DNA from 3 places in the Streptomyces sp. NPDC096079 genome. Region 1 is predicted to be linked to each of the others. Evidence: riboswitches for the same ligand, from Rfam matches in the RefSeq annotation. Region 1 holds a riboswitch; each other region holds the start of a gene.
The links. A riboswitch is a leader RNA that binds a small molecule or an ion and turns the genes downstream of it on or off. The one in region 1 is predicted to bind S-adenosylmethionine.

Region 1 (5,489 bases):
GCAGGGCGCGATCCTGTCCGTGCCGGTCGTCGGCACGTACCTGTCGATGTTCCTGTTCGGCGGCGAGTTCCCCGGCGGCGACTTCGTCGCCCGGTTCTACTCGGCGCACGTGCTGCTGCTCCCCGGCATCATGCTGGGCCTCGTGGTCGCCCACCTCATCCTGGTGTTCGTCCACAAGCACACGCAGTTCGCCGGCCCCGGCCGGACGAACAACAACGTCGTCGGCATGCCGCTGCTGCCCGTGTACATGGCGAAGGCCGGAGGCTTCTTCTTCCTGGTCTTCGGTGTCATCGCGGTCATCGCGGCGATCGCCTCGATCAACCCGATCTGGGCCATCGGCCCGTACCGCCCGGACCAGGTGTCCACCGGCGCCCAGCCCGACTGGTACATGGGCTTCGCCGAGGGTCTGATCCGTGTCATGCCGGGCTGGGAGATCAACCTGTGGGGCCACACGCTGGTCCTCGGCGTGATGATCCCGCTGGCGATCTTCCCGGCGGTCCTCGCGGCGATCGCGGTCTACCCGTTCATCGAGTCGTGGATCACCGGCGACAAGCGCGAGCACCACATCGCGCAGCGCCCGCGCAACGCTCCGACGCGCACCGCCTTCGGTGTCGCCTGGATCACCGCGTACATGATCATGCTCGTCGGTGGTGGAAACGACCTCTGGGCGACCCACTTCCACCTGTCGCTGAACTCGATCACCTGGTTCGTGCGGATCTTCTTCTTCGCCGGCCCGGTCATCGCCTTCGTCGTCACGAAGCGGATCTGCCTCGGCCTCCAGCGCCGCGACAAGGACAAGGTGCTGCACGGCCGCGAGTCGGGCATCATCAAGCGCCTGCCGCACGGTGAGTTCGTCGAGATCCACGAGCCGCTCAGCCAGGGCGAGCTGCACCGCCTCACCGCGCACGAGCAGTACGAGGCCGCGGAGCTTCCGCCGGCCGTCGACGACAACGGCGTGGAGCGCAAGATCGGCGCCATGGAGAAGCTGCGGGTCAAGCTCAACAAGGGCTACTACGGCGACGACAGCCAGATCGCCAAGCCCACGGTCGAGGAGTACAAGGAGATCCAGAGCGGCCACGGCCACCACTGATCACCTGAACACCTGACCTTGTAGGTCGCCACGGCGAGAGCCCCGTCCATTCGATGGACGGGGCTCTTTGCCGTCCCCGGAGGTCGATAGGGTGGGACCGTATCCGTCACGTGATCATCAGGAGCTGCCATGAGCGCTGCGACCCCCGCTGGAGGACCTACCACGGCGGGCCGCTCCTGGCCCGTCCTGCTGAACGGCCTGCTCGACGGCAAGGACCTCTCCGCCGACGACACCGCCTGGGCGATGGACCTGATCATGAGCGGCGAGGCGACCGACGCGCAGATCGCCGGGTTCATGGTGGCGCTGCGTGCCAAGGGCGAGACCGTCCAGGAGATCACCGGCCTGGTGCGGACCATGTACGCGCACGCCAACGTGATCGAGGTGCCGGGTCCCGCCGTCGACATCGTCGGCACCGGCGGCGACGGCGCCAAGACCGTGAACATCTCCACGATGGCCTCGATCGTCGTCGCCGGCACGGGCGCCAAGGTCGTCAAGCACGGCAACCGGGCCGCCTCCTCCGCGTCCGGCTCCTCCGACGTCCTGGAGAAGCTCGGCATCAACCTCGACCTGACCCCGCGCCGGGTCGCCGAGGTCGCCGAGGAAGCCGGCATCACCATGTGCTTCGCCGTGAAGTTCCACCCCTCGCTGCGGCACGTCGCCGCCGCCCGCGGCCAGCTGGGCATCCGGACCACCTTCAACGTCCTCGGCCCGCTCACCAACCCGGCCAAGGTGCGGGCCCAGGCCGTCGGCGTCGCCGACCCGCGCATGGCCCCGGTCGTCGCCGGGGTCTTCGCCGAGCGCGGCAACTCCGCCCTCGTCTTCCGCGGTGACGACGGCCTCGACGAGCTGACCACCACCTCCACCTCCCGCGTCTGGGTGGTCAGGGACGGCGGCGTCACCGAGGAGCGCTTCGACCCCAGGGACGTCGGCATCGACCTCGTGCCCCTGGAGGCACTGCGCGGCGCCGACGCCTCGTACAACGCCGACGTGGCCCGCCGGCTGCTCGCGGGGGAGACGGGTCCGGTACGGGACGCCGTGCTGCTCAACGCGGCGGCGGCGCTCACCGCCCTGGAGCCCGGCGCGGGCACCCTCGTGGAGCGACTCGGCGCGGGCATCGCGAAGGCGGCCGAGTCGGTCGACTCCGGTGCGGCCCGCCGCACGCTGGAGCGGTGGATCGCGGCCAGCAACGCCTGAGCCCGTGTGAACGGCGCGTGTCGGCCCCGTCCCGGATGGCGGGACGGGGTTGCGGCGTCGTGATCGCCTGGCATAGGTTCGGGAACAGGTCATGAGTGACAGCTGCAAGGCCCCGGCCGGCTGTCCGGCAACCCTCCGTCCGTGGCGGGGTGCCCCGGGTGAAGACCAGGTCGTACGGCAGAAGCCTGCGGCAAGCGCGGACCCCTGCGCGTCACCCTGGGGTCCTTGGTCCTCTAGGGAGCGTCGTCTCGTGAGCAAGCGAATGCGTTAGGGCCCTTCCGGCCCCTCTTCCCCTCATCACCCGTACGTGGCGCGGCCCTTCGCGCGCTGCTGCCCTGCGGGCCCTTTCACGCCTTTTCGCGCCCCTTTTATGCCGGGAGATACCGCCATGTCCGCACGCCCGAACGCCGCCACCGCCACCGTCGACTCCGCCGCCGCCGACTCCGCCGACCCCTGCTGCGCCGCCCCGCTGCCGGTCCTCGGCCGGGACGTCACCGTCCCGCTCGTCACCGGCGGCGAGGTCACCTACGCGGCGCTCGACTACGCGGCCAGCGCTCCGGCGCTCCAGCGGGTCTGGGACGACGTGGCCGCCTACGCCCCCTACTACGGCAGCGTCCACCGCGGGGCCGGCTACCTCTCCCAGCTCTCCACCGACCTCTTCGAGAACAGCCGCGCCACCGTCGCCGAGTTCCTCGACTGCCGCCCCGGCGACCAGGTCGTCTTCACCCGCTCCACCACCGACTCGCTCAACCTGCTCGCCGCCACGGTCCCGGCAGGCTGCCAGGTCTTCGTCTTCGAGACCGAGCACCACGCCTCGCTGCTGCCCTGGAGGGACGCCCGCGTCACCTACCTCAACGCACCCCGCACCCCGCAGCAGGCCGTCGAGACCCTGGAGCGCGCCCTCGCCGACCGCGACCCCTACGGCCCCGCCCTCGTCTGCGTCACCGGCGCCTCCAACGTCACCGGCGAGCTGTGGCCGGTGAAGGAGCTCGCCGCCGCCGCGCACGCCCACGGCGCCCGGATCGTGCTCGACGCCGCCCAGCTCGCCCCCCACCACCCGGTCTCCGTCCGCGAACTCGACGTGGACTGGGTCGCCTTCTCCGGGCACAAGCTGTACGCGCCCTTCGGCTCCGGCGTCCTCGCCGGCCGTGCCGACTGGCTCCAGGATTCCGAGCCCTACCTCGCGGGCGGCGGCGCCTCCCGCAAGGTGGCCCGCCGGGCCGACGGTGGTGTGGACGTGGAGTGGCACACCACCGCGGCCCGGCACGAGGCGGGTTCGCCGAACGTGATCGGCGTCTACTCGATCGCCTCCGCCTGCAAGGCGCTCACCGAGGCCGGCTTCGACTCCCTCGTCGCCCGCGAGCAGCACCTGATCGACACGGTCCGCGCGGGCCTCGCCGAGGTGCCCGAGGTGCGGGTCCTCTCGCTCTTCGGCGACGACGCGCCCCGCGTGGGCGTCATCTCCTTCGTGGTGGAGGGCTGGAACAGCTCCCACTTCGCCGCCGCGCTCTCCGCCGAGTACGGCATCGGCGTCCGTGACGGCCTCTTCTGCGCCCACCCGCTGGTCCGCACGCTGCTCGGCAGCGACCCGCAGGACCCGGGCGAGTGCGGCGCGCCCGAGGCGGCGCCCGGGGAGCGTTCGCTCAACGCCATCCGGGTGAGCTTCGGCGCCGGTACGCCGGACGAGCACGTGGAGCGGTTCGTCGGCGCGGTGAAGGAACTCGTCCGGGACGGCGCGCAGTGGAAGTACCGCACCGAGGACGGCCGCTGCGTCCCGGACCGCGGCTGATCAGTCACTCGTACGGGTGAAGGGGGCCTCCCGGTCGGGAGGCCCCCTTCAGTGCTGCCGCGCGTCCGGCGTCAGGACTCCAGGCCGATGGCGAAGGCCGCCTCCAGATCGTGCTGGGAGTACGTCCGGAACGCGACGTGCGTGTCCGTGGCCTCGACGCCGGGGATCTTGCTGATCCGGCCGGGGATGACGTCCGCCAGGTCGTCGTGGCGCGGCACCCGGACCATGGCGATCAGGTCGTACGTACCGGTGACCGAGAAGACCTCGCTGACGCTGTCGAGCGCGGCGATCGACTCGGCGATCTCGGGGATGCGGTCCACGCTGGTCTTGATGAGCACGATCGCGGTGATCACGGCTGGCTTTCTCCCTCGGTCGCCGCGGCTGGGGCTTTCACTCTATCCCCACCGCGGAACCGCCCCCAGGCGTAGAGGAAGCCGACGCAGAAGCCCACCACATGGGCCAGATAGGCGACCCCGGGCCCCGCGCCCGCCTCCCGCGCGGCCAGCCACTGGAGCGTGAACCAGAAGATCAGCACGATCCAGGCGGGGAAGCGCAGCGGCAGGAAGAACAGGAAGGGGAAGAGGCTGGTGACCCGGGAGCGCGGGAAGAGGAAGAGGAAGGCCCCGAGCACCGCCGAGATCGCCCCGGAGGCGCCGACCAGGGTCTGCTCGCTGTCGGCGTGCGCCACCGCGTACCCGAGCAGGGCGACGTAGCCGGTCCCCAGATAGAAGAGGCAGAACTCGACGGGCCCCATGCGTTCCTCGGCCATCGCGCCGAAGACGTACAGGAAGAGCATGTTTCCCAGCAGATGGAGCCAGCTGCCGTGGACGAAGAGCGCGGTCAGCGGGGTGAGCAGGGCCCGGGGGTCGCCGCCCATGAGCTCCGCGGGCACCACGCCCCAGCGGCGGAAGTAGTCGCTCTGGGCGGCCAGGAGCGCGTCCCCCGAGCCGTACCCCGGATGGAGTCCGGAGACCGGGCTGATCAGGAAGAGCAGGCAGCAGGCGGCGATCAGCCCGTACGTCACCGTGGGTCCGCCGCGGACACCCCGCCAGGCTCCGAGGGCCGCGCCCCGCCAGTCGATCATGGACAGATCATGGCGTACCGGGGCCGAAGTGGACAGAGTGCCTCGCCGTGCCCTGCCCTCCCCGCGAGGCCGTAGGGTTACGGGCACCACCGACCGCAGTTCGACGGCGCACCGCGGCTCCCGCACCTGAGTACCACGCAACAGGAAGAAGGACGGCACCGATGACGACGGTTCCCCTGCCGACCGACGAGACCCGCTGGCGCTGCACGCTCTGCGGCAATCTGACCCGCTTCGACGTGACCCGGTCCTCCAAGGTCGTGGAGTACGTCCATCTGGACCTCGCCGGTGACCCGACGGTCGAGGAGCGGCAGGTGGTCAGTGAGACCATCGAG
Region 2 (5,489 bases), on a different contig from region 1:
CGAGGGCGCCCAGCAGCCAGAGGCGCTCGCCGCTGCTTCCGGTCTCCGCCATGGAGCCGGGGCCCGCGCCCGCGCCGGTGTGGTGGCCGCCCTGGGGGCCCGGGGCCGGGGGTGCCGGGGAGGACGGGCTCACCGGGACCGTGCGGGGCGCGCCGGCTTCCCCGGAGGAGGGTTCCGGTCGCGCCGGGGCCGGTGCGGGCTCCGCCGGGGTGGGCGTGGGGGGCGGGGTCGGCTCCGGGGCCTCCAGCGTCGGGGCCTCCAGCTTCGGGGCCGTCGTGCAGGACGGGTCCGCGCTGCCGTCTCCGCAGGTGGAGCGCGGGGTCTCCACCTCCACGCCGGCGCGGAGCCTTCCGTCGCCCGTCGCCGGGTCCTTGATCGTCACCGAGTAGGTGACGGTCGCCGTCTTCCCGGCCGGGATGGTCCCGACGTACCCGATCCTCCGCTTCTCGTACGAGACCGTGCCCAGGTCGGTGCGCACGTCCCCGTTGTAGTCGGCGTCGTCCAGGTTCGCCGTCAGGTCGTCGCCGAACCGGGCGTTCGGGTAGTCGGTCCCGCTGACGTTCCTCGCGGTGATCGTGTACGTGAGGGTGTCGCCCGGCTTCACCGTGTGCGGGCTCGCCGTCTTGGTGACCTCCAGGTCCGGGACCGGTACGGAGAAGGCGAGCGCGGACGGCACGTAGGTGTCGCCGCTGGTGGAGAAGGTCAGGTCGGCCGAGCCGGCGCCGGGCGGGACGGCGCCGGCCGGGACGTCGAAGGCCTTGGCGTCGATGCCCAGGCTGTCGGTGAGCTTCGGGGAGAGCGCGCCGTCGGCCTCGCCGACGAAGAAGCCGTCCGTGGTGCCGGTGGGGGGCGCGGTGACGTTCCTGCCGTCCACGAGGAACCTGTCGCCCGGCGTGTTCCGGTCGCCCTCGTACGCGGTCACGCTCGCGCGGACCGTCCCGGGGCTCCGGTGGAAGCCGTCCACGGTGATCGTGGTGGCCGGCGAGGTGGAACGCTGGAGGACGTGGCCGCCGTAGACGCGGACGTTCCGCCGCTCGGGGGCCTTCACCGGGTCCGGGCCCGGGAACGCGTGGACGACCGTGAGGGACCAGCCCGCCACGCAGCCCTTGCCGTCGGCCGCCCAGAGGTTGCCGACCGCCACCCGCGCGTCCGTCCCCGAGACGCCCGCGAAGGCGGCGGTCACGTCGGACTCGCCCGTGTAGTAGTGCGGGCCGCCGGTGTCGGCCGGGTCCGCGACCATGCTGTCGATCGAGACCGGGGTCGCCGCCCCCGCCCCCACCGTGATCACGGGGGCCGTCGTCGTCGGGTCGCCGGGGGAGCGCCCGACGTCCGCGCCGGAGATGTCGCAGCGCTTCAGCCGGGCACCGCCCGGGCCCTTGTACGTGCCGTCGTTGCCGCCCCAGAAGAGGCGGGCGTACGCGACCCGGGCGCCCGCGGGGATCCTCACGTGGCCGGTGCTGGAGCCGAAGGCGTCGCTCCCGGTGCCGGCCGCGTCGATCCGCCGCATCACGAAGGTGTTGTTGTCGTCCGCGCCCCGGCCGGACGCCGCCGTCGCGCAGCGCGCCGCCGGCTCGGCCGGGGCGGTGGGGCAGCCCATGACCGTGTTGCCGATCGTGGTGAAGTCGCCGTACAGCGACGCGGCGTACCGCTCGCCGAAGGGCTCGACCACGTCCGCGGCGACCGGGACGGCCGCCGTGAACGCGATCGAGCCCGCGGTGAGCCCGATGACCGCGAGCAGTCTGCTCAGGTGGTGTCGTCTGAAGCGCATAAAAGGGCAATTTATGCAAAACGGATCATCGTGGGGGTTACGCCACGCGGCGCCGCGCGTACTCCGTGATCTCGGCCATCGGCGGCCGCTCCTCGGTGTCCACCGCGTACGTCCGCGGCTCGAAGCCCTTCTCGCCCCGCTCGAACTGCGTCAGCCTCGGCCGCACCAGATGGCCCCGCGAGAGCCGCAGCTGCGCCGTCCGGTAGATCGCCGCCGCCATCCGGCCCAGCGCCTGCCCGTCCTGGTGCCGGTGCTTGCGCACCCCCACGTCCACCTGCGCGAGCGCGTCCAGGCCCACCGTGTGCAGGGCGTCGACGAGCAGGCCCAGCTCCACGCCGTACCCGACGGGGAACGGCAGCCGTTCGAGCAGCGAGCGGCGCGCGGCGTACTCGCCGCCCAGCGGCTGCACGAAGCCCGCCAGCTGCGGCCAGTGGAGGTTGAGCAGCGGGCGCGCCACCAGCTCCGTGACCCGGCCGCCCTGGCCCGGGGTGTCTCCGAACGGGCGGTCGTACATCGCTTTGACGAAGTCCACGTCCGGGTCCGTGAGCAGCGGGCCCACGATCCCCGTCACGAAGTCCGCCGAGAAGTCCCGCAGGTCCGCGTCCACGAAGCACACGACGTCCCCGCCCGTCACCATCAGCGACCGCCAGAGCACCTCGCCCTTGCCGGGCACGGCCGGTATCCGGGGGAGTATCGCGTCCCGCGCGACCACCCGCGCCCCGGCCGCCGCCGCCACCTCCGCCGTGCGGTCCGTGGAGCCCGAGTCGATCACCACCAGCTCGTCGACGAGCGGCACCGCCTCCGTCATCAGCTCGCGGCGGATCACGGCGACGATGTCCCCGACCGTGGCCTCCTCGTTCAGCGCGGGCAGGACGACGCTGACCTTCGTGTTCCGCTTCGCGGCGAGGATCCGCTCCAGCGGCCGGTCCGCCACGGACCAGGACCGCCGGTCCAGCCAGCGCTCCACCTCTTCCAGCACGTGATCTCCATCTCGCGGTTCGGACGGCCGGTTCAAGGTTCCGGGCCTTCGGTTACAGTCTTGAACAACGCGGATGCCCGATGCACGTCGGGGTGCCGACCGCGTCGGAGCGCAGGAACGAAAGTCCACCACGCTTCACAATCGAATACCGCTCATCCAGAGGGGCAGAGGGAAACGGCCCGTTGAAGCCCCGGCAACCCTCCAGTCGGTTCGTCTCGTCCTCCAGCGAGGTCCCCGGCTAGGGAAGGTGCCAAATCCGTCTCATGGCGAAAAATTCGTCATGGGAAAGATGAGGAGAAAGGGCCTCGCCTCCATGGCTGTTCAGACCGTCGCACCCACCACCGTCGACCTCGGTCCCGCGTCCGGACTTTCCTGTCGCGAATGCGGTGAAATCTTCCCGCTCGGACCGATCTTCGCCTGTGAGCTCTGTTTCGGACCGCTCGAAGTCGCGTACGACCTTCCCACCGGCGACCCCGAGGCGCTGCGGAAGCAGATCGAGGCCGGCCCCGCCAACATCTGGCGCTACGCCCCGCTGCTGCCCGTCCCCGCCGACGTCGCGGACAAGCCGAACCTGAACCCCGGCTGGACCCAGCTCGTCCAGGCCGACAACCTCGCCGCCGCGATCGGCGTCGCCCCCGGCAAGCTCTTCGTCAAGGACGACTCCGGCAACCCGACCCACTCCTTCAAGGACCGGGTCGTCGCCCAGGCGCTCGAAGCCGCCCGCGCCTTCGGCTTCACCACCCTCTCCTGCTCCTCCACCGGCAACCTGGCCGGCGCCGTCGGCGCCGCCGCCGCCCGCGCCGGCTTCCGCTCCTGCGTGTTCATCCCGCACGACCTGGAGCAGGGCAAGGTCGTCATGGCCGGTGTCTACGGCGGTGACCTCGTCGCCATCGAGGGCAACTACGACGACGTCAACCGCTTCTGCTCGGAGCTCATCGGCGACCCGCTCGGCGAGGGCTGGGGCTTCGTGAACGTCAACCTCCGCCCGTACTACGGCGAGGGCTCCAAGACGCTCGCGTACGAGATCTGCGAGCAGCTCGGCTGGGTCATCCCCGACCAGCTCGTCATCCCGATCGCCTCCGGCTCCCAGCTCACCAAGATCGACAAGGGTCTGCAGGAGCTCATCAAGCTGGGGCTCGTCGAGGACAAGCCGTACAAGATCTTCGGCGCCCAGGCCGAGGGCTGCTCCCCGGTCTCCGCCGCCTTCAAGGCCGGCCACGACGTCGTCCGCCCGCAGAAGCCGAACACCATCGCCAAGTCCCTGGCGATCGGCAACCCGGCCGACGGCCCGTACGTCCTCGACATCGCCCGTCGCACCGGCGGCGCCGTGGAGGACGTGAACGACGAGCAGGTCGTCGAGGCCATCAAGATCCTCGCCCGCACCGAGGGCATCTTCGCGGAGACCGCGGGCGGCGTGACCGTCGGCGTCACCAAGAAGCTCGTCGAGGCCGGTCTGATCGACCCGGACCTCACCACCGTCGTCCTCAACACGGGCGACGGGCTCAAGACCCTGGACGCGGTGGCCGACACCTCTCAGGCGACCGTCACCATCCGCCCGAGCCTGGACGCGTTCCGCGACGCCGGCCTGGCCGTCTGAGTCCGTCCGCTTCCCCGGCCCCCCGAAAGGTTTCCGAAGACATGGCCGTGAACGTCCGCATCCCCACCATCCTCCGCACCTACACGGGCGGGCAGTCCGAGGTCCAGGCCGAGGGTGCGACCCTCGCCGAGGTCATCGCGGACCTGGAGAAGAACCACACGGGCATCGCCGCCCGCGTCCTGGACGACCAGGGCAAGCTGCGCCGCTTCGTCAACGTCTACGTCAACGACGACGACGTGCGCTTCGAGCAGGGCCTGGAGACGGCCACCCCGGCCGGCGCGGGCGTCTCGATCATCCCCGCCGTGGCCGGCGGCTGCTGACCCCGCTTTACCCGTCGGTACGAATTGCCCCTTCCGCGCGATAAGCGGAAGGGGCAATTCTGCATGGTTGAGCGCGGTAGAGTTGGGGAAGTCCCCTCCGCTGCGCATGCCGGACGCATATGAGAATGCGTCCCCGCACGACAAGAAGCAGCCAAAGTGCCCGCGTGTTGTGTACGTTCTGCGCGTTTTGCCGGGCCCGACTTGCCCCGTAATTCCGGGGATTCTCCCCAATTCCCCTTTCCGGGGCGCCCAGAATTCTCGGTCGAATGACCTGTTGCAGAGGGCAGTTGGGCAGATACATTCAGCGGCGGTCGACGCGTTCCGGCGCAGGGTCTGACCCGGGTCCGCGAGGTGCGGTCCCGCGCAAGGGCCAGTAATAGGGGAGTTAGGCATGGCTCAGGGCACCGTCAAGTGGTTCAACGCGGAGAAGGGCTACGGCTTCATCGCGGTAGACGGTGGTGCGGATGTTTTCGTCCACTACAGCGCGATCCAGATGGATGGCTACCGCAGCCTCGAAGAGGGCCAGCGGGTCGAGTTCGAGATCTCGCAGGGCCAGAAGGGTCCGCAGGCGGACATGGTCAAGCTCGCCGTCTGAGCGCGGCGCGATCGGCCACCGACGCAACGCCGTCGAGGGGTCCGCATCCCTGAGGGGATGCGGACCCCTCGCGCGTTCCCGAACCTCGCGGGAGAGGTGCCCGATCCACGAGAGTCGCTTGCACTCGCATGGGTCGAGTGCTAATCATTGGCGTTAGCACTCGGAAGGTGAGAGTGCTTACGAGGATCGGGCAGACGAGGTCCGCGGCCAGGTGGGGCAAGGAACCATCG
Region 3 (5,489 bases), on a different contig from region 1:
GACGCCGGTGTCGGACGCGTGGCGGCTCATCGTGTACAGGTAGGGCATCAGCCGCATCTTGAGGTGCAGGTACTTGCGGTTGATCGACTGGTAGGGCTCCGGGAAGCGCCACGGCTGCTTGTCCTGGTAGCCGGCCGCGGGGTTGGTCGCGCCCCAACCGGACATGGTCATGAACGCCGGGGTGAAGGCCTTCCACTGCAGGTCGCGCACGTATGTCCGCGGGCTCCCGCCGAAGATGCCGTCGACGTCCCCGCTCGCGTAGTTCAGGGCGGACAGACCGGCCCCCGCGATCGCGGGGACGTGCCAGCGCATGGCGTCCCAGGTGCCGGAGGTGTCTCCGGTCCACACGACGGCGTTGCGCTGCGTTCCCGCCCAGCCGTCCACGGTCCATACGAAGCGGCGCGCGTCGGAGTTGTTCTCGATCCCCTCCACGGCCTGCTTCACGCCGTTGAAGGCGGTCTTGTAGCCGCCTCCGATCCAGGCGACGTCCGTCTTCACCGCTCGCGAGCCCGCCGTACCGACCTCCCAGCCGATGCCGGACAGGCCCGTGGACGTCCACAGTCCGGTCCGGAAGCCCTTCTCCTTCAGCTGCGCGGCCGTGCCGGGGAGGTCGGTGTAGCCGCAGCCGTAGCCGTCGTTGGGGAGGAACCAGCCGGAGGGCATGTTCGCGGCGCGGGCGTCGGCGGCGTAGCCGACGACGTCGGGGGTCGTCTGGTGCCGGAGCCGGTCGTGGTCGCCCTGGTAGGCGGGGTTCGACGCGTTGAAGCAGTCGGCGTTGCCGAGTTCGAGGCCCCAGATCGGGGCGAGGAACGGCTTGCCGGTGACGTCGGTGTAGCCGTTCAGGACGTCCTTGAGGGAGTTGCCGGCGAAGTACCAGGCGTCGAAGCGGTTCTCGTTGTGGCGCAGGGAGGTGGGCGCGCCGAAGGAGTACGACCCCGGGGACCAGGTGTTGCGCATGACGCCGTAGCCGTTGGTGGACATGTAGAAGGGGGCCGGGCTGGCGTTGCTGTTCTCGGTCCACTGGTTGGACACGGCGACGGGGACGGTCTTGTCCCTCAGGGCCCATTCGCCGAGCCGCAGCCCTGTGCCGTAGAACTGCTCGTCGGCCGCCCGGGTGAGGAACTGGGTGGTCTGCGAGCCCGTCCAGGTCGTGGGCTGCGACTCCGCCCACAGGAGGGTCGCGTCGTCCGCCCGGTACAGGGCGAAGGTCAGCGGAGCCTTGTTGACGCGCAGGCTGATCGACGGTGTGGCGATGCGGTAGTACGAGCCGGTGTCGGTGAGTGTCGCCCCCACCGCGCCGAAGGCGGTGTTGACGGCGAGGTCTCCCCCGGCCGGGTCGTCGGTGAAGGAGCCGTTGGGCGAGAGCCAGACGCGGAGGACGTCCGCGCGGGCGATCACGACGCGGGCGGCGGCTCCGCTCGACGTGGTGATCGTGAAGGTGTCGCCGGAGCGGCTCACGCCGGTGGCGTTGCCGGCGGTGGCCGCCTGGGCGGCCGGTGCGGGAAGGACGACGGCCAGGAGGGCCGCGATCAAGGTCGCGGCCAGGGTCAGCGCGATCCGTCTGAGGCTCGGTCGTGGCAGGGCGCGCGGGACGGCGGCGGTCATGCGACTGGTTCTCCTCACGAGGTCGGCGGCGTCGGCGGGTGCGGCGGCGCGGTCGTTGGAGCTGTTCCTGTCGGGGCGTGAGACATGGCAGCAGTGACAGGTGCATGACGTCAAGTGCGCGAACGGACACGGTTACGAGCAGCTTCGCGCACACGGAACCCGAGGGACGCGTACCCGCCGCGTCCCGCTCCGCGCCGACCGGCACTCCCGTGGCGGCCCGCGTCGCGGTGCCGCGGGGCCGACGCCGGAAGGCCCGCCCACCGGTCTGCCGGTGGGCGGGCCTTCGACGTGGCGCGTCTCGGTCAGCCGGTCACGGTGATCTGCTGGGCCGGGTCCGTGGTGTCGCCGAGCTGGTACGTGGCGCTGAAGGTCGCGGACTGATTGCCGGTCGGACAGAGGAAGCCGCCCGTGGCGGTCGCGGGGACGGGGCGTTGACGATGGCCAGCGCGGACGGACTGCCGTTGGTCCAGGTGCCGTTGACGGCGGTCGGTCCGGCCGGCGAGGCGGTGATGGTGCAGCTGGCGAGGCCACTGGTCTTGAGGACGACGCCGCCCTTGGGGATGGTGAAGCCGCCCGTGACGGGGGCGCCGTTCTGGAGGGAGAGCGTCCAGGGGCCGTTGGTCGCGTTGCTCGTGATGGTCACGTTCACGCCGAAGATGCTGGTGCTGCACCCGCTGAAGCTGGGCGGATTGACCGGTACGGAGACGGGGCCCGCGGCGTTGTGGTTGCCGGGGGCGGCGGGGATGGCGTTGTTGGCTCCGCTCGTCGGCACGGAGGCGGAGACGGTGCAGGTCATCGTGGTCGACCCGGCGACGAAGGTGGCCTTGCCGGTGAGCTTGGCGGAGAAGGAGTGGCCGGCCGGCAGGACGGTGGTCGAGGCGGCCTGGGTGCCGGCGGCCCCGAAGGAGAGGGCGCCGGCGGCAGCGAGGCCGGTGAGGGACACGAGCAGCTTGGACATGAGATCTCCTCGTTGATCGACGGTGGGGTGCGAGGAGGTGCGGGTCGTCGCATGGTGCCGTGCGCGGGGTGCCGTTGCGCACGGTGTGTACGCATGGTGCGTGGGGGGTGACGCGCAAAGTGACTAGAGAGTAGAACCGGCCGGTAGGGGTGTCCAGGCAGGTTTCCGGCCACTACTGACAGATCGTCAGATCCACTGACCCGAACGTCGTGCGTGACACCGCGACCCGCCCCCGTGCCGACGACGGCGCCGACCGACCTGACCTGGCGTTCGACGCGCCCGGGAAGCCGTTGGCAGCCACCCCCCGGAGTCTTGTATGGTTCTCCGCGAATCATCCAGAGGGGTGGAGGGACCGGCCCTACGAAGCCCCGGCAACTCCCCGTTCGACTCGGCGCTCATCGTTCGCGCCGCGCCGTCGGGATCAGTGCCAACTCCGGCCTGCGCCAACGTGGCGCAGGAAAAGATGAGGAGACACGGTGCTCTCTGTGCTGCCTTTCGCCCCGGCTCTGTCCGCCCCGGGCCTGTCGCGTACCCGCCTCACCCTGTCCGCCCCGCGCATGTCGCGTACCCGTCTCGTGATCACCACGGCATATCGGCCGACCGCTTCGGCCCTTCCCCGCTGATCATCCCCACCCTCCCCGCACGAGGCCTCCGCGAGCCGGTCGCTCGCGGATCGAGACTGGAGTACCCCCTCATGGACATTTCGGATATTTCTAGCGGAGTCGGCGTCCTCGACAAGGCCGCCGTGATCCTCGGCGCGCTGGCGGCGGGCCCGGCCACTCTGGCGGGGCTGGTCTCCGCCACCGGCCTGGCGCGGCCCACGGCCCATCGACTGGCCCTCGCGCTCGAACGCCACCGCATGGTGGCCAGGGACATCGAGGGCCGATTCGTCCTCGGCCCCCGACTGGCCGAGCTCTCGGCCGCCGCGGACGAGGACTGCCTGCTGGCCGCGGCCGGTCCGGTCCTCGTCTCCCTCAGGGACGCCACCGGCGAGACCGCGCAGCTCTACCGGCGCCAGGGCGCGCTGCGCGTCTGCGTCGCCGCCGCCGACCGGACCTCCGGCCTGCGCGACACCGTGCCGGTGGGGGCCACCCTCCCGATGAAGGTCGGATCCGCCGCCCAGGTGCTGCTCGCCTGGGAGGACCCCGAGCGCTTCTACGAAGGGCTGCAGGGCGCCAGCTTCACGGCCACCGCGCTCAGCGGCGTACGACGCCGGGGCTGGGCCCAGTCGATCGGTGAGCACCAGCCCGGCATGGCCTCCGTCTCGGCTCCGGTCCGCGGCCCGTCCGACCGCGTCGTGGCCGCCGTCACGGTCACCGGGCCGATCCAGCGCCTCACCCGGCAGCCCGGCGCCCGGCTCGCCAAGGCCGCCGTCGACGCGGCCGACCGCCTCACCCAAGTCGTCGCCCTCGCGTGACCCGGGACGCCTCGCCCCCGGTATTCCGGTCGACAGCGCCCCTCCGCGCCGGGCAGAGTGGCCTGCCGTGACAAGCAGTGAACTGTGGAGCCGCGCGACCGCCGACCGCTACGACGCCGAGGAGACCGAGATGTCCTCGGCCGCCGTCCTCGGACCGACGCTCGACTTCCTCGCCGACCTCGCCGGAGACGGCCCGGCACTGGAGTTCGCCATCGGAACCGGACGGGTGGGCGTCCCGCTCCGGGAACGCGGCGTGCCGGTGGCCGGCATCGAGCTGTCCGCGCACATGGCAGCCGTTCTCCGGCGGAAGGCCGACGCCGACCTCCTCCCGGTGACCATCGGAGACATGGCCACCACCGTCGTCCCCGGTGAGTTCTCCCTGGTCTACCTCGTCTACAACACGATCACGAACCTGCTCACCCAGGACGAGCAGGTCGAGTGCTTCCGCAACGCCGCACGGCACCTGGCACCGGGCGGGCGGTTCGTCATCGAACTGGGCGTGCCGCCCCTGCGGTTCCTGCCGCCCGGCCAGGTCGCCGTGCCGTTCGACGTCTCCGAGCGCCACCTCGGCTTCGACACCTTCGACCTGGTCGAGCAGGTCCTCGTCTCGCACCACTTCACGCGCGAGGACGCGGAGGGCCGCTACCGGCGGGACAGCTCCCGGCACCGGTACGCCTGGCCCGCGGAGCTCGACCTGATGGCGCGGATCGCCGGACTGGAGCTGGAGCGCCGCGTCGGGGACTGGGACGGGACGGCCTTCACACAGGACTCCTCGAAGCACATCTCCGTGTGGCGCAGGCCCGCCTGACCCCTGTGGTCGGCCGCCCGCCCCGGCGCACCGAAGCGGCTTGCCCCGCCCGTCACCCCCGGGGCCCGCAATGACCTGCGCACGAAGCCACTTTGACGCGAGAAACGCAACTTCGACAGGGCCGGTGGAGCCAGCTACCTTCACCTGGACTTCGGCGATCGCCCACGGTCGCGCAGGAGTTCGTTCCGGTTGAGCCACCCCGTACGGGCGCGCTCACGCCCTCACGAACCCGCGCCCCGACGCGTACGCCACCGCACCGGCCTCGGAGAGACGCATGCCCCATCTCGCGCTGTACACCTTCGGCGTCCTGTCATCGCCACTCGCCGACCCCGGCCCCCTCACGCGTGACCTCCACGACAGCGGCGAGGTCATCTACCAGAGGATCAGCCGGCACCCCGGGTACCTCGCGCACGCGGAACCGTCTCCCGGCGGCCGGGGCGCGCACTTCGACCTGGACTGGGGTGTGTGGGGCGAGTTCGCCGTGCCGCCCTGGTACGGCAAGGGCCGCACCGCGGAGACCGTCGCCCTGGCCACGACCCTCTCGCTCTGGACCGACGCGCGTTCCGCCTTCGACGCCGTCTACACCGGTCTGCACCGGGAGGCGCTGGCCAGGCGTTCCGACTGGTTCGAGAGGTCGGCACACCCCAATCACGTGTTCTGGTGGGTCCGGGAGGGCGTGATACCCCTCTGGCGCGACGGGG

Region 2: another riboswitch for S-adenosylmethionine. It lies ahead of thrC (threonine synthase); the one in region 1 lies ahead of ABTY59_RS12825 (aminotransferase class V-fold PLP-dependent enzyme).
Region 3: another riboswitch for S-adenosylmethionine. It lies ahead of ABTY59_RS15730 (IclR family transcriptional regulator); the one in region 1 lies ahead of ABTY59_RS12825 (aminotransferase class V-fold PLP-dependent enzyme).

Annotation. Positions count from the first base shown of each region.
Region 1 covers NZ_JBEOST010000005.1:91,033-96,521, forward strand. Annotated here, with positions in the region: gene qcrB (cytochrome bc1 complex cytochrome b subunit) at 1-1,090, shown strand, start outside; gene trpD (anthranilate phosphoribosyltransferase) at 1,220-2,284, shown strand; SAM riboswitch class IV at 2,372-2,487, shown strand; gene ABTY59_RS12825 (aminotransferase class V-fold PLP-dependent enzyme) at 2,673-4,073, shown strand; gene ABTY59_RS12830 (Lrp/AsnC family transcriptional regulator) at 4,145-4,426, opposite strand; gene ABTY59_RS12835 (rhomboid family intramembrane serine protease) at 4,423-5,157, opposite strand; gene ABTY59_RS12840 (hypothetical protein) at 5,319-5,489, shown strand, end outside.
Region 2 covers NZ_JBEOST010000015.1:50,421-55,909, reverse strand. Annotated here, with positions in the region: gene ABTY59_RS26505 (DUF7927 domain-containing protein) at 1-1,768, opposite strand, end outside; gene ABTY59_RS26500 (glucosyl-3-phosphoglycerate synthase) at 1,806-2,747, opposite strand; SAM riboswitch class I at 2,897-3,043, shown strand; gene thrC (threonine synthase) at 3,037-4,344, shown strand; gene ABTY59_RS26490 (MoaD/ThiS family protein) at 4,386-4,664, shown strand; gene ABTY59_RS26485 (cold-shock protein) at 5,056-5,259, shown strand.
Region 3 covers NZ_JBEOST010000006.1:304,723-310,211, reverse strand. Annotated here, with positions in the region: gene ABTY59_RS15740 (TIM-barrel domain-containing protein) at 1-1,605, opposite strand, end outside; gene ABTY59_RS15735 (hypothetical protein) at 1,916-2,563, opposite strand; SAM riboswitch class I at 2,892-3,033, shown strand; gene ABTY59_RS15730 (IclR family transcriptional regulator) at 3,258-3,980, shown strand; gene ABTY59_RS15725 (class I SAM-dependent DNA methyltransferase) at 4,048-4,788, shown strand; gene ABTY59_RS15720 (DUF3291 domain-containing protein) at 5,063-5,489, shown strand, end outside.